Regions from separate parts of the Streptomyces sp. NPDC056452 genome, predicted to be linked through region 2. Evidence: riboswitches for the same ligand, from Rfam matches in the RefSeq annotation. Region 2 holds a riboswitch; each other region holds the start of a gene.

Region 1 (4,153 bases), on a different contig from region 2:
ACTGGGCGGGCATGATGATCAGGCACGGCGGCGGCCCGCGCGGCGGGGTGGCCAGGTCGGTCAAGAAGATGCGCGGCTACCTCGCCGAACTCATCCACCGCAAAAGGGAGAATCCCGGCGACGACCTGATCTCGGGACTCATCCGGGCAAGTGACCACGGCGAGCACCTCACCGAGAACGAAGCCGCGGCGATGGCGTTCATCCTGCTGTTCGCGGGTTTCGAGACCACGGTCAACCTCATCGGCAACGGCACCTACGCCCTGCTGCGCAACCCGGAACAGCGCGAGCGCCTCCAGCGGTCGATCGAGGCCGGGGAGACGGAGCTGCTGGCCACGGGGATCGAGGAGTTGCTGCGGTACGACGGTCCGGTGGAGCTCGCCACCTGGCGGTACGCCACCGAACCCGTGACGCTGGGCGGACAGCGCATCGAGGCCGGGGACCCCGTTCTCGTGGTGCTGGCCGCCGCCGACCGGGACCCGGAGCGCTTCCACGATGCGGACACGCTGGATCTCGCGCGGAGTGACAATCAGCACCTCGGGTACGGGCACGGCATCCACTACTGCCTGGGTGCGCCGCTGGCCCGGCTGGAGGGCCAGGCGGCGTTGGCGACGCTGCTGCGACGCCTTCCCGACCTGCGGCTTGCTGCGGAACCTACCGATTTGCGGTGGCGGGGCGGGCTCATCATGCGCGGACTTCGCACTCTTCCCGTCGAGTTCGATCCCGGACAGCGCTCCGAAAAAAGTGACACTCTGTCAACTCTGTGACTTTCACGTGATCTCCGCTGCATCGACTTGTGACACACGTTCGAGTGCGGCTAGGTTCACCGTTCGACTCACCAGTCACACGTCAGTCACACGGAAGGCAATCCCATGGGCTCCGCGAACGGCAGACACCGTCGCCCTCGGCAGGCACCCGCCATCGTCGTCGCCGCAGGCGTCACAGGGTCGGCCATCGCCATCCCGCTGCTCGGCGCGACCGGCGCGCACGCAGCCGACGCCTCGACCTGGGACCGGGTCGCCGAGTGCGAGAGCGGTGGCATGTGGAGCGCCGACCTCGGCAACGGCTACTACGGCGGCCTGCAGCTCTCGCAGGACACCTGGTCGGCCTACGGCGGTACGGCGTTCGCGCCCCGTGCCGACCTGGCCAGCCGCTCGCAGCAGATATCCGTGGCGGAGAAGGTGCTCGACGACCAGGGGGTGACGGCGTGGGCCAGCTGCGCGGTGATCTCCGGGCTCGCGCTGGACAACACGCTCCCGGGTGTCGACCCGGGCAGTGAGCCGACCACCGAGCCGTCGGACACCGTGACCCCGTCCGACGACGCGTCGGCCACCCCCTCGTCCGATGCGTCGGACGACGCGAGCGGGAACCGGAACACGGACAACAAGGGCGGCGAAAGCGGCAAAGCCGACAAGTCGACCGGATCCGACACGGCCGCCCCTTCGACCTCTCCTTCGCCGGAGACGTCCGAGGCCTCTGACGGTTCGACGGAAGCGCCGGGCGGCAAGCACCGCGGCACGCCGGCCCCGGAGGCGAGCGCGGGTGCGGGCTCGACGGACGGGCGCGAGTCCGGCCGTCACGCTTCGCGCGGGGACGCCGACGCACGCAAGGGCGGCGACGGCACCTACACCGTCCGCGCGGGCGACAACCTCTGGGCGATCGCGGACGCGCAGGAGCTGCCCGGCGGCTGGACGGCGCTCTATGAGGCCAACAAGGACGAGCTGGGCTCCGACCCGGACCTGATCCTTCCCGGACAGAACCTCGACCTGGGTCTCGACCTGGGCGCCCAGGCGGACGAGAAGACCGCCGGAGCCGGTGCGGAAGCCGCCGCGGGCAACTGATCCAATTCGGGAAAACGCCCCATAATCGGGGGCAGTTCAGAGGCCTATGTCCACTTATGTCTAAGTGAGACATGGGTCTCTTTGCGTCAACTCACGCTGCCCGCCCGCCCGGTTCGCCGACGACGCCTCCGACCTGCGAAAACGATCCTTCGCCCGTTGCGGGTAAGGCCTGATTGTCCGTGATGTCCATCTTTGAATGTGGGGGTTGCCTATGTTTACGGTCGGAACCGCTCGCACCGCGGGCACCTTCGACCGTCACGCCGAATCCTGCCGTCGGCCGAAGGGATTCGACGCGTAAAGCGCCGTAGGCAGGAGCGGGGGACCCAGGTAAGTGCCGGACCCGGCCGTCGGAAGACGGGTGAGGACCGGCTGGGGGTGAAGTCGCTTGCCAGTGCGAGCGACCGGGCAACTCACAGGCCCGAACCCGACAGCTCACCTCGTAGGCGTCGGTGAGGAGAACCATGCTGCTTTCGAGCAAGGGCAAGCACCGTCGCCCGTCCAAGGCCGTCCGTATCGCCACCCTGGCCGGCGTCACCGGTGCCGCAGTCGCCGTTCCGCTGATGGGTGCGACCGGCGCCTCCGCCGCCTCCGTCGCCACGTGGGACGCCGTCGCGCAGTGCGAGTCCGGTGGCAACTGGTCCATCAACACCGGCAACGGCTACTACGGCGGCCTGCAGTTCTCCCAGTCCAGCTGGGCAGCCGCCGGCGGCACGCAGTTCGCCGCCCGCGCCGACCTGGCCTCCAAGGCTCAGCAGATCACCGCCGCCGAGAAGCTCCTCGACCTGCAGGGCCCGGGCGCCTGGGCCTGCGCCGGTGCCGGCGGCCTCACCAACGACGGTGTGGACCCGGGTGTCGACGCCTCCGCGACGGGCGCCGACAAGGCCGCCCAGCCGGAGCGCAAGGCCGAGCAGCCCACCACGCGCAGCGAGAAGCGCACCGCCCCCGAGGCCTCGAAGACCGTCACGACCCCGACCGGCGACAAGGTCAAGAAGGGTGACGGCGAGTACAAGGTGAAGGCCGGCGACACCCTGAGCACGATCGCCGACGCGAAGAAGGTCAAGGGCGGCTGGCAGAAGCTGTTCAAGCTCAACGACGACATCGTCGAGGACGCCGACCTGATCTTCCCGGGTCAGCAGCTCCACCTGAAGTAGTCCCGGGTCTCTCCTCCCCGAAGGCTTCGGGACCGCGTAAGGGTGTCCGGCGGCACCCCACGTGTTCCCTCCCGGCCCGGCGCACTCACCCCCGTGTGCGCCGGGCCGGGGTCGTGTCCGCGGTGCGCCGCACGGGCCCACCGCGTGCGTGATCGTTCAACTATTGTGGTTACTCGTCAGTAGATTTCTGGACCTTTGCCCGGAATGCAGGCCCTTGGGTCCTTTTTCGTCCCAGGGGACGGGCGGTCGGCCGACGCAGGGGGCCGAGCCGGTTAGGCTCGTGGCGCAAGGCCACAGTGACCCTGCACAACCAGCGTCATATCCCAGAAGGAGATGCCTCGTGCCGTCCATCGACGTCGTCGTAGCCAGGGAAATCCTCGACTCCCGGGGCAACCCCACGGTCGAGGTCGAGGTTGGCCTCGACGACGGCAGCACGGGACGTGCTGCTGTTCCGTCCGGCGCCTCCACCGGTGCGTTCGAGGCCATCGAGCTTCGCGACGGCGACCCCAACCGGTACCACGGCAAGGGTGTCGAGAAGGCCGTCCTCGCCGTCATCGAGCAGATCGGCCCGGAGCTCGTCGGTTACGACGCCACCGAGCAGCGCCTCATCGACCAGGCGATGTTCGACCTCGACGCCACCGAGAACAAGGGCTCCCTCGGCGCCAACGCCATCCTCGGCGTCTCGCTGGCCGTGGCCCACGCCGCGTCCGAGGCGTCCGACCTGCCGCTGTTCCGCTACCTCGGCGGCCCGAACGCGCACCTGCTGCCCGTTCCGATGATGAACATCCTGAACGGCGGCTCGCACGCCGACTCCAACGTGGACATCCAGGAGTTCATGATCGCGCCGATCGGCGCCGAGTCCTTCTCCGAGGCCCTTCGCTGGGGCGCGGAGATCTACCACACGCTGAAGAAGGTCCTGAAGACCAAGGGCCTGTCCACGGGTCTCGGTGACGAGGGCGGCTTCGCCCCGAACCTCGAGTCCAACCGCGCCGCCCTGGACCTGATCCTCGAAGCCGTCAAGGAAGCCGGCTACGTTCCGGGCCGCGACATCGCGCTCGCCCTCGACGTCGCCGCGTCCGAGTTCTACAAGGACGGCAAGTACGAGTTCGAGGGCAAGTCCCGCTCGGCCGCCGAGATGACCGAGTACTACGAGGAGCTCGTCTC
Region 2 (4,153 bases):
CGCTCGACGGCCTGCTGCACATCGAGAGCCCCCCGAAGGGACCGACCACCATCACCGCGGAGCTGCTGTGCGCGTAATGCTCGCCGAGGACTCGACGCTGCTCCGGGAGGGCCTCGTCCGGCTGCTGGCGGAGGAGGGGCACGACGTCCTCGCCGCGGTGGGCGACGGAACATCCCTCATCCGGGAAGCCGAGGCTCGGACACCTGACCTCGTCGTCGTCGACATCCGGATGCCTCCCACCCATACCGACGAGGGGCTGCGGGCCGCCCTGGACATCCGCGAGCGGTGGCCGGCGGTCGGCGTGCTGGTGCTGTCCCAGCATGTCGAGCGCGCCTATGCGGCCCGGTTGCTGTCGGGGGGCGCCGAGCGAGTGGGGTACCTCCTGAAGGACCGGGTCGCGCAGGTCGACGAGTTCCTCGACGCGCTGGAGCGGATCCGGGCGGGAGGTGTGGTGCTCGACCCGGAGGTCGTACGGCAGCTGGTGCTCCGCAGTACCCACAGCGATCCGCTGGCCGGGCTGACGCCCCGGGAACGCACGGTCCTCCAGGAACTGGCGCAGGGCCGCACCAACGCCGCCATCGCGCAGCGGCTGCACCTGTCGCTGAGCTCGGTCGAGAAGCACCTCGGCTCCGTCTTCGACAAGCTGGAGCTGCCGAGCACCACGGAGTACAGCCGCCGGGTCCTCGCGGTGCTGCACTACCTGAAGTCGTAGGACCGGCGCAGGAGGCCGGGACACGCGGACGGGTGGTGCGGGTTCGTCCGAACCCGCACCACCCGTCGATCGTGCTCAGCCGTCACACGGCCGTGTGTCAGTAGGCTCCGAAGACGTTGTCGATCGAGCCGTACCGGTCTGCGGCGTAGTTGCACGCGGCGGTGATGTTGGCGACCGGGTCGTAGCTGTCGGTCGACGTACCGGGCACGTGGTAGGCCTCGAAGGTCGGGTCGATGACCTGCAGGAGACCCTTGGACGGGATGCCCGCGGCGGCGTTCGAGTCCCAGTTGTTGATGGCGAGCGGGTTGCCCGAGGACTCACGCATGATGTTGCGGTGGATGCCGTCGTAGCTGCCGGGGATGCCGTGCTCGGCCATGACCGCCAGCGACTCCTTGATCCAGCCGTCGAGGTCGTTCGTGTACGCGGCCGGCTGGGCCGCGGGAGCGGCGGCAGGCGCGCCCTGGGCGGCGAGCTTCGTGCTCGTGCGCTCGGAACGGTCGGCGCGGTCGGCGCTCTTCTCGGCGCGGTCCGCAGCGTCGGAGGCCTTGGATTCGGCCTTGCCCGCCTTCGCGGCCTTGTTCTCGGCCTTGGCGCCGATGGTCAGCTTCAGACCGGGGCGAATCAGGTCGGGGTTGTCGCCGACAGCCGCGCGATTGTCCTTGTACAGCTCCTGCCAGCCACCGCTCACGGAATGTCCGCGTGCGATCTTGGCGAGGGAGTCGCCCAAGATCACGGAATAGGTGACGGGCGCGGACTTCTTGGCCGCAATTCCCTTTGCGGAAACGGCAGTCGACGTCGACGCCTTTTCGATGGCGACCGGCTGGGCCGGTGCTGCGAAGGCGCCGGTCGCACCGATCACGGGGAGGGCCAGAGCGGCTCCGCCCGTGCTCACGGCGATGATGCCGCGGGTCAGCGAACTGGTCCTGGAACGACGGTGCTTACCCTTTGCGGGCATGGTGAATTCCTCTCCGTCGCCTGCGAAGTGAGCTGTCGGGTTCGGGCTGGAGATGCCCGGTCGCACGCGAATGCGACTTCACCCCGAGCCGCTCCGGAAACCGGATCGGCGCTTACCTGGGTCCCCCGCTCCTGCCGTACGTGAGTGGTCGGGTTACCGGACGGCGGCAGGATTCGGCGTTCCATCCGGAGTGAGGGTGACCGTAGGCGAGAAATAGCGAAAGGAACAAGCCCTGAATTGGTGATCACAATTCATTCGCAAGATCGAATGATGGAAATTCATGTAATCGAGCCCACACCGCGAAGCCAACTTTCTTGGCGCACAAGGGAACCGGCCGGCGGCTCACGACGTCGTCGGCGCGACAGGTGACGCTGGTCACGGAGTCCGTTAAGGGCGATTTGCGCTGTGGCGAAAGATCACGGGCCGCACGATATGGGCCTTATGAATGACGGGATTAATCCCTAAAAACGACCAAATCAGGCATACAGCTCATTGATGCCGCTCCTGGGCATACCGCAGCCGTCCGTGTGGAACCGATCCACGCATGACCGAAAGCGCGAGCCCTCGCCCCTCGAACCCGCCGATCACCGTCCTGGCCGTTCAGCCGGGAGATCCGCCGTTCCGCATCGTGGAGATCAACGGAGAGATCGTCGGCAGGGCGACGGCGATGACGGACGTGCTCTTCATCGCCACCGCGGCCGGAATCACCGTCCATGACCTCGACGACCCCGCCACGGTGCGATGGGTGGGCGGCGGCAAGCTCACCTGGCGGCCGCACTGAGCGGCGGACGGTAGGCCCGGCCCGGCATGGCGTGATCCGGAGCTCGCAGCCGGGCCGAGCAGCGCCCTGGAGGGCGCGCCGCCTCAGCCCATCAGCCCGGCGGCGACCGTCGCTCCCAGTTCCCAGCACGCCTCGATGTCGGCCTTGGCCGGCTCGCCCGTCACCGTCACGGCGTCGGCCGTACGGCGCCAGCCCAGGCCGGTCGTGATCGACTCCATGGCCCGCAGCGCGCCGGTGACGTCGCTGCCGCCGTGCACGTAGTAGCCGAAGGGGCGGCCGCGCGTGGAGTCCAGGCACGGGTAGTAGACCTGGTCGAAGAAGTGCTTGAGGGCGCCGGACATGTAGCCGAGGTTCGCCGGGGTCCCCAGGAGATAGCCATCGGCGGCGAGCACGTCGGAAGCGGTGGCGGTGAGCGCCGCGCGCCGTTCGACCCTGACTCCTTCGATCTCCTCCGTCGTCGCACCGGAGACGACGGCTTCGAACAGCGCCTGGCAGTTGGGCGAGGGCGTGTGATGCACGATCAGCAGAGTGGCCACACCCAGGAACCCTGCCGCCCCGACCCGCCGACCGCAAGCGAGGCGCGCGCCGGCAGCCTGCACGGCCCGGCCCGAAGAGCGGGTTGGCGCGGCGGGCGGGCGTTGCCCGACTCGGCCATGTCGCTGACCGGCTGTGCGCGGGCGGTCCCTGGGGCCTTGGGAGCGCCGTGCGTCCAGGGGTACGGAACCCCGGGCCCATAAGGGGTGTGCTCACTGCCGTCGGGGTGGGGTATCCCCCCTCCTGGGGTTCTTGTAGGGGGCCCCTAAGGGTATGGCGTACCGCAGTAATTGCATAGCCTTTTCAACGTCGATGGATGCGCCGAGCTCCGTACCACTTCCTTGAACGACTTGGCCATATCGAAGAGGAGAGGCTGGAATGGATGCAATGACCGAGGCCATCTTGCGAGGGGCAGGCCCGGAGGAAATCGAGAATACGGAGCTCCCGGGGGAGTATCTGGCGGCGCACCTCCGCGCCGAGGATCTCGGCATGTTCGACGGGGTCTCCGACAAGGACGTACGTAAATCCCTCCATGTCGGCAACGTCCCGATGCCCGAAATAGCGCCGGACGAGGTGGTGGTGGCCGTGATGGCCAGCTCCATCAACTACAACACGGTGTGGTCCGCGACATTCGAGCCGGTGCCGACCTTCGATTTCCTGAACCGATTCGCCCGGGAGGGCGGGTACGCCTCGCGCCACAACCTGCCCTACCACGTGCTGGGTTCGGATGCCTCGGGTGTCGTCGTGCGTGTGGGTGCCGGTGTGCGCCGTTGGCGGCCGGGGGATCACGTCGTGGTCAGTTGCGTCCAGGTGGACGACCAGGAGCCGGCGACCCACGCCGACGGGATGCTCGGCTCCGGTCAGCGGATCTGGGGTTACGAGACCAACTTCGGCGGGCTGGCGCACTACAGCGTCGTGCGGGCCAGCCAGCTGCTGGCCAAGCCCGCCCATCTGACCTGGGAGGAGTCGGCGTCGGTGCTGCTGACGGCGGCCACCTCCTACCGCATGCTCGTCGGCGACAAGGGAGCCCGCATCAAGCAGGGCGATGTCGTACTGATCTGGGGCGCGACAGGTGGCCTCGGCGCGTACGCCGTGCAGATGGTCAAGAACGCCGGTGGCATCGCGGTCGGCGTGGTCAGTTCGGAGCGCAAGGCGGAGATTCTGCGCGCGC
Region 3 (4,153 bases), on a different contig from region 2:
GCCGCGCCGACGAACTGTGCAGGTACGCCGTGCTGTTCGGCGACCCCCAGCTCGCGCTCACCGCGGTGCAGCGGGTGCTCGACGTCACCGCGCAGGAGGTCCAGGCGGCCGCCCAGGCGCATCTGCGTCCCGACAACCGGGCGGTCCTGGTCTACGAGCCGGTCGAGCCGGCGGACGAGGCCGAGGATGCCGCAGGCAGCACCGACGACCACGAGGGGGCCGAGAAGTGACCGACGCCGCCGTGACTGGAGTAGCGATGGAGTACCACCCGCAGCCGACCGCAGGCGAGGCCAGGCCCTGGGCCTTTCCCGCGCCCGATCGCGGCGCTCTGCCCAATGGCCTGACCGTGCTGCGCTGCCACCGCCCCGGCCAGCAGGTCGTCGCCGTGGAGATCTTCCTGGACGCGCCGCTCGACGCCGAGCCCGAGGGTCTGGACGGTGTGGCCACGATCATGGCGCGCGCGCTGTCCGAGGGCACCGACAAGCATTCGGCGGAGGAGTTCGCCGCCGAGCTGGAGCGCTGCGGTGCCACGCTCGACGCGCACGCCGACCACCCCGGTGTCCGGGTCTCGCTGGAGGTCCCGGTCTCCCGGCTCTCCAAGGCGCTCGGCCTGGTCGCCGAAGCGCTGCGGGCGCCGGCCTTCACCGAGAGCGAGGTGGAGCGCCTGGTGGGCAACCGGCTCGACGAGATTCCGCACGAGCAGGCCAACCCGGCCCGGCGTGCCGCCAAGCAGCTCTCCAAGGAGCTGTTCCCCGCCACGGCGCGGATGTCCCGTCCGCGCCAGGGCACCGAGGAGACCGTGCGGCGGATCGACGCCGCGGGTGTGCGCGCCTTCTACGACGCCCATGTCCGCCCGTCCACCGCGACGGCTGTCATCGTCGGTGACCTCACCGGGGTCGATCTGGACACGCTGCTCGCGGACACCATCGGTGACTGGTCGGGCAACGCCGGCCAGGCGCGCCCGGTGCCGCCGATCACCGCGGACGACACCGGCCGGGTGGTGATCGTGGACCGTCCCGGAGCCGTGCAGACGCAGCTGCTGATCGGCCGGATCGGCGCCGACCGGCACGACAGCGTCTGGCCCGCCCAGGTCCTGGGCACGTACTGCCTGGGGGGCACCCTCACCTCCCGGCTGGACCGCGTCCTGCGCGAGGAGAAGGGCTACACCTACGGCGTCCGGGCCTTCGGCCAGGTGCTGCGCTCGACGGCACCCGGATCCGTCTCCGGGGCGACCGGCGCCGCGATGCTCGCCATCAGCGGCTCCGTGGACACGGAGTCCACCGGGCTGGCCCTGGACGACCTGTGGAAGGTCCTGCGCACCCTGGCGGCCGAGGGGCTCACGGACGCCGAGCGCGAGACCGCCGTGCAGAACCTCGTGGGGGTCGCCCCGCTGAAGTTCGAGACGGCGGCATCGGTCGCGGGCACCCTCGCCGACCAGGTGGAGCAGCACCTCCCGGACGACTACCAGGCCCAGCTGTACGCGCGCCTGGCGGAGACCGGCACGGTGGAGGCGACGGCCGCGGTCGTCAACGCGTTCCCCGTGGACCGGCTGGTCACGGTCCTCGTGGGAGACGCTTCGCAGATCGCGGAGCCCGTCAGGGCGCTGGGTATCGGCGAGGTGTCGGTCGTCACCGGCTGACAGAACAGAACAAAGCGAACCCCGGCGAGTGCCTTCTCGCCGGGGTTCTCCTTTTTGTCTGATTTGGTGAAGAACGTTCAGGTATGGCCTGTGGGATGTGCGACAAAGCGACCTGTCCGTTTGGTGATTGAAAGTCGCCCGGCCTAGCGTCGGCTCGGCTGTCCGCCAGACGTATGCCGCATCCGCGGCGCCGGGCAGTCATCGCCGAGTCCCCGTCAGGCGCGAGCCTGGGGAGCCGGGGACCCACGTAGTCCCTGGGGTGAATCGGATGTCCGCGTCTCGTACGAGGCGGGGGGATCCGTAGGAGACCTTCCTGCTCCGAACCCGTCAGCTAACCCGGTAGGCGAGAAGGAAGGAAAGGATCAGCCCCTCCATGGCGTTCACCCGTGCCACCGGGAAGCACCGTGCCCCGAGCCGCCTGACGCGCAGGAGCGCCAAGGTCGCCGGCATCGCGGCTCTGGCCACCACCGGCGTCATCGGCGGAATGGCCTCCCCGGCCCTCGCCGCGGACTCCGAGGCCCTCACCGTCACCGGTCTGACCCAGGCCGTTGCCCTCGACACCACTCTCGCCGCCCAGATCGACGCCCAGGCCGAGGCGCAGCAGCACCAGGCCGACGTCGCGGCGAAGGCGAAGGCCGAAGCGGCGGCCAAGGCGAAGGCCAAGGCCGAGGCGAAGCGCAAGGCCGAAGCCCGCGCCAAGGAGGTCCGTGAGGCCAAGGCGCGCGCCGCCCGCGCCGCCGAGCGCGCCCGGCTGAACTCCTTCCACCTCCCGGTCGCCGGCTCCTCCGTGACCACCGGCTACAAGTCCAGCGGTGCCCTCTGGTCCTCCGGCAGCCACTCCGGTGTCGACTTCCGCGCCGCGTCCGGCAGCTCCGTCGTCGCCGTCGGCGCCGGGACGGTCGTCGAGGCGGGCTGGGGCGGCGCGTACGGCAACAACATCGTGCTCCGGATGACGGACGGCACGTACACCCAGTACGGCCACCTCTCCTCGATCGGCGTGTCCGTCGGACAGAGCGTCGCCTCGGGGCAGCAGATAGGCCTGTCGGGCTCCACCGGCAACTCCACCGGACCGCACCTGCACTTCGAGGCGCGGACCACCCCGGAGTACGGATCCGACATGGACCCGGTCGCCTACCTCCGGGCGCACGGTCTCCAGGTCTGAGACCCTCCTGTCGCACAGCTTTCCGAAGGCCCCGGCACCCGCCGGGGCCTTCGTCGTGCCGCCCCGGGACCGCTCCGCCGCGAACCGCCGCAGAAGTACTCGTCGGCTGGAAGATATCCATGGATTCCGCTCCGCCATCGGAAATTGCGGCTGATTGCAATAGAGTCACAGAACAGGCGTCGATCGGCCGCGTTTCGCGGGGATTAAGGCGGAGGTTCGGACATGCGCATTCCCGCGCATTCGGTATGCACGGCAATCCGTGACGACATCGTCTCCGGTGTCTTCGAACGCGGCAGCCGCCTCACCGAGGAGGTGCTCGCACGTCGGTACGGGGTCTCCCGCGTCCCGGTGCGCGAGGCACTGCGCACCCTGGAGTCCGAGGGGTTCGTCGTCACCCGCAGGCACGCCGGCGCCTGTGTCGCCGAGCCCACGGAGCAGGAGGCCGCCGACCTCTTGGAGATCCGCATGCTCCTGGAACCACTGGGTGCCGCCCGCGCCGCCCAGCGTCGCACCGAGGCACACCTCAAGGTGCTCCGAGGGCTGGTCAGACTGGGACAGGAGCGGGTTCGCCGGGGCGAGGGCGAGGATCTGCGCTCGCTCGGCGGCTGGTTCCACGAGACGCTGGCACAGGCGTCGGGCAGCCCCGCCCTCATCTCGCTGCTCACCCAGCTCAGGCACAAGATCGCCTGGATGTACACGGTCGAGCATCCGGCCCGCCCCGCCGATTCCTGGGCCGAGCACGGCGCCATCGTGGACGCCGTGGCGCGCGGTGACGCGGAACGGGCCAGGGCGCTCGCGGCCCAGCATGCCGAGCGGGCCACCGCCGCCCACCGGCTGCGGCGCACGGACCGGCCCGGCCGCACGGCAGGTCCGGCCCGGGTGAGGACTTCGCAACATTCTGTAAACATCGCAGGTGTCCGGCATTAACAATGGCGCCGTATACAAAGAAGGGAATTCGGGAGGGCTTTCTTTTTGCTGCCCGAATTCAGGTCGTCCTCACCAACGTCGCGGACTTCCCGGAAACGACAAAGCCGCGGCTCCCGATGGGGATACCGCGGCTTTGCCGAGGAAGTAATTCCGGTCCGGAACGGGCGGAATCAGACGGTCTCCGGAAGCTCCTCGAGCCCCTCGGTGACCAGCTTCGCCAGACGGTCCAGGGCGGCTTCGGCGTCGTCCGCCTCGGACGCGAGCACGATCTCCTCGCCACCCTGGGCGCCCAGGCCGAGCACGGCGAGCATCGAGGCGGCGTTCACCGGGTTGCCGTCAGCCTTGGCGATCGTCACGGGGACGCCGGAGGCCGTGGCGGCACGGACGAAGATGGATGCGGGGCGGGCGTGCAGGCCCTCGGCCCA

What was found. A riboswitch is a leader RNA that binds a small molecule or an ion and turns the genes downstream of it on or off. The one in region 2 is predicted to bind cyclic di-AMP.
Region 1: it holds a riboswitch for cyclic di-AMP, as region 2 does, so the genes downstream of both, ACFQ6X_RS13905 (transglycosylase family protein) here and ACFQ6X_RS31800 (transglycosylase SLT domain-containing protein) in region 2, are expected to answer to the same signal.
Region 3: it holds a riboswitch for cyclic di-AMP, as region 2 does, so the genes downstream of both, ACFQ6X_RS10710 (M23 family metallopeptidase) here and ACFQ6X_RS31800 (transglycosylase SLT domain-containing protein) in region 2, are expected to answer to the same signal.

What each region holds. Positions count from the first base shown of each region.
Region 1 covers NZ_JBHTRI010000011.1:179,150-183,302, forward strand. Annotated here, with positions in the region: gene ACFQ6X_RS13895 (cytochrome P450) at 1-764, shown strand, start outside; gene ACFQ6X_RS13900 (transglycosylase family protein) at 870-1,838, shown strand; cyclic di-AMP (ydaO/yuaA leader) riboswitch at 2,129-2,299, shown strand; gene ACFQ6X_RS13905 (transglycosylase family protein) at 2,300-2,989, shown strand; gene eno (phosphopyruvate hydratase) at 3,330-4,153, shown strand, end outside.
Region 2 covers NZ_JBHTRI010000043.1:49,142-53,294, forward strand. Annotated here, with positions in the region: gene ACFQ6X_RS31790 (sensor histidine kinase) at 1-77, shown strand, start outside; gene ACFQ6X_RS31795 (response regulator transcription factor) at 77-712, shown strand; gene ACFQ6X_RS31800 (transglycosylase SLT domain-containing protein) at 810-1,667, opposite strand; cyclic di-AMP (ydaO/yuaA leader) riboswitch at 1,672-1,856, opposite strand; gene ACFQ6X_RS31805 (hypothetical protein) at 2,212-2,448, shown strand; gene ACFQ6X_RS31810 (flavodoxin family protein) at 2,532-2,984, opposite strand; gene ccrA (crotonyl-CoA carboxylase/reductase) at 3,361-4,153, shown strand, end outside.
Region 3 covers NZ_JBHTRI010000008.1:136,323-140,475, reverse strand. Annotated here, with positions in the region: gene ACFQ6X_RS10720 (pitrilysin family protein) at 1-230, shown strand, start outside; gene ACFQ6X_RS10715 (M16 family metallopeptidase) at 257-1,639, shown strand; cyclic di-AMP (ydaO/yuaA leader) riboswitch at 1,832-2,000, shown strand; gene ACFQ6X_RS10710 (M23 family metallopeptidase) at 2,013-2,801, shown strand; gene ACFQ6X_RS10705 (GntR family transcriptional regulator) at 3,024-3,728, shown strand; gene ACFQ6X_RS10700 (HPr family phosphocarrier protein) at 3,899-4,153, opposite strand, start outside.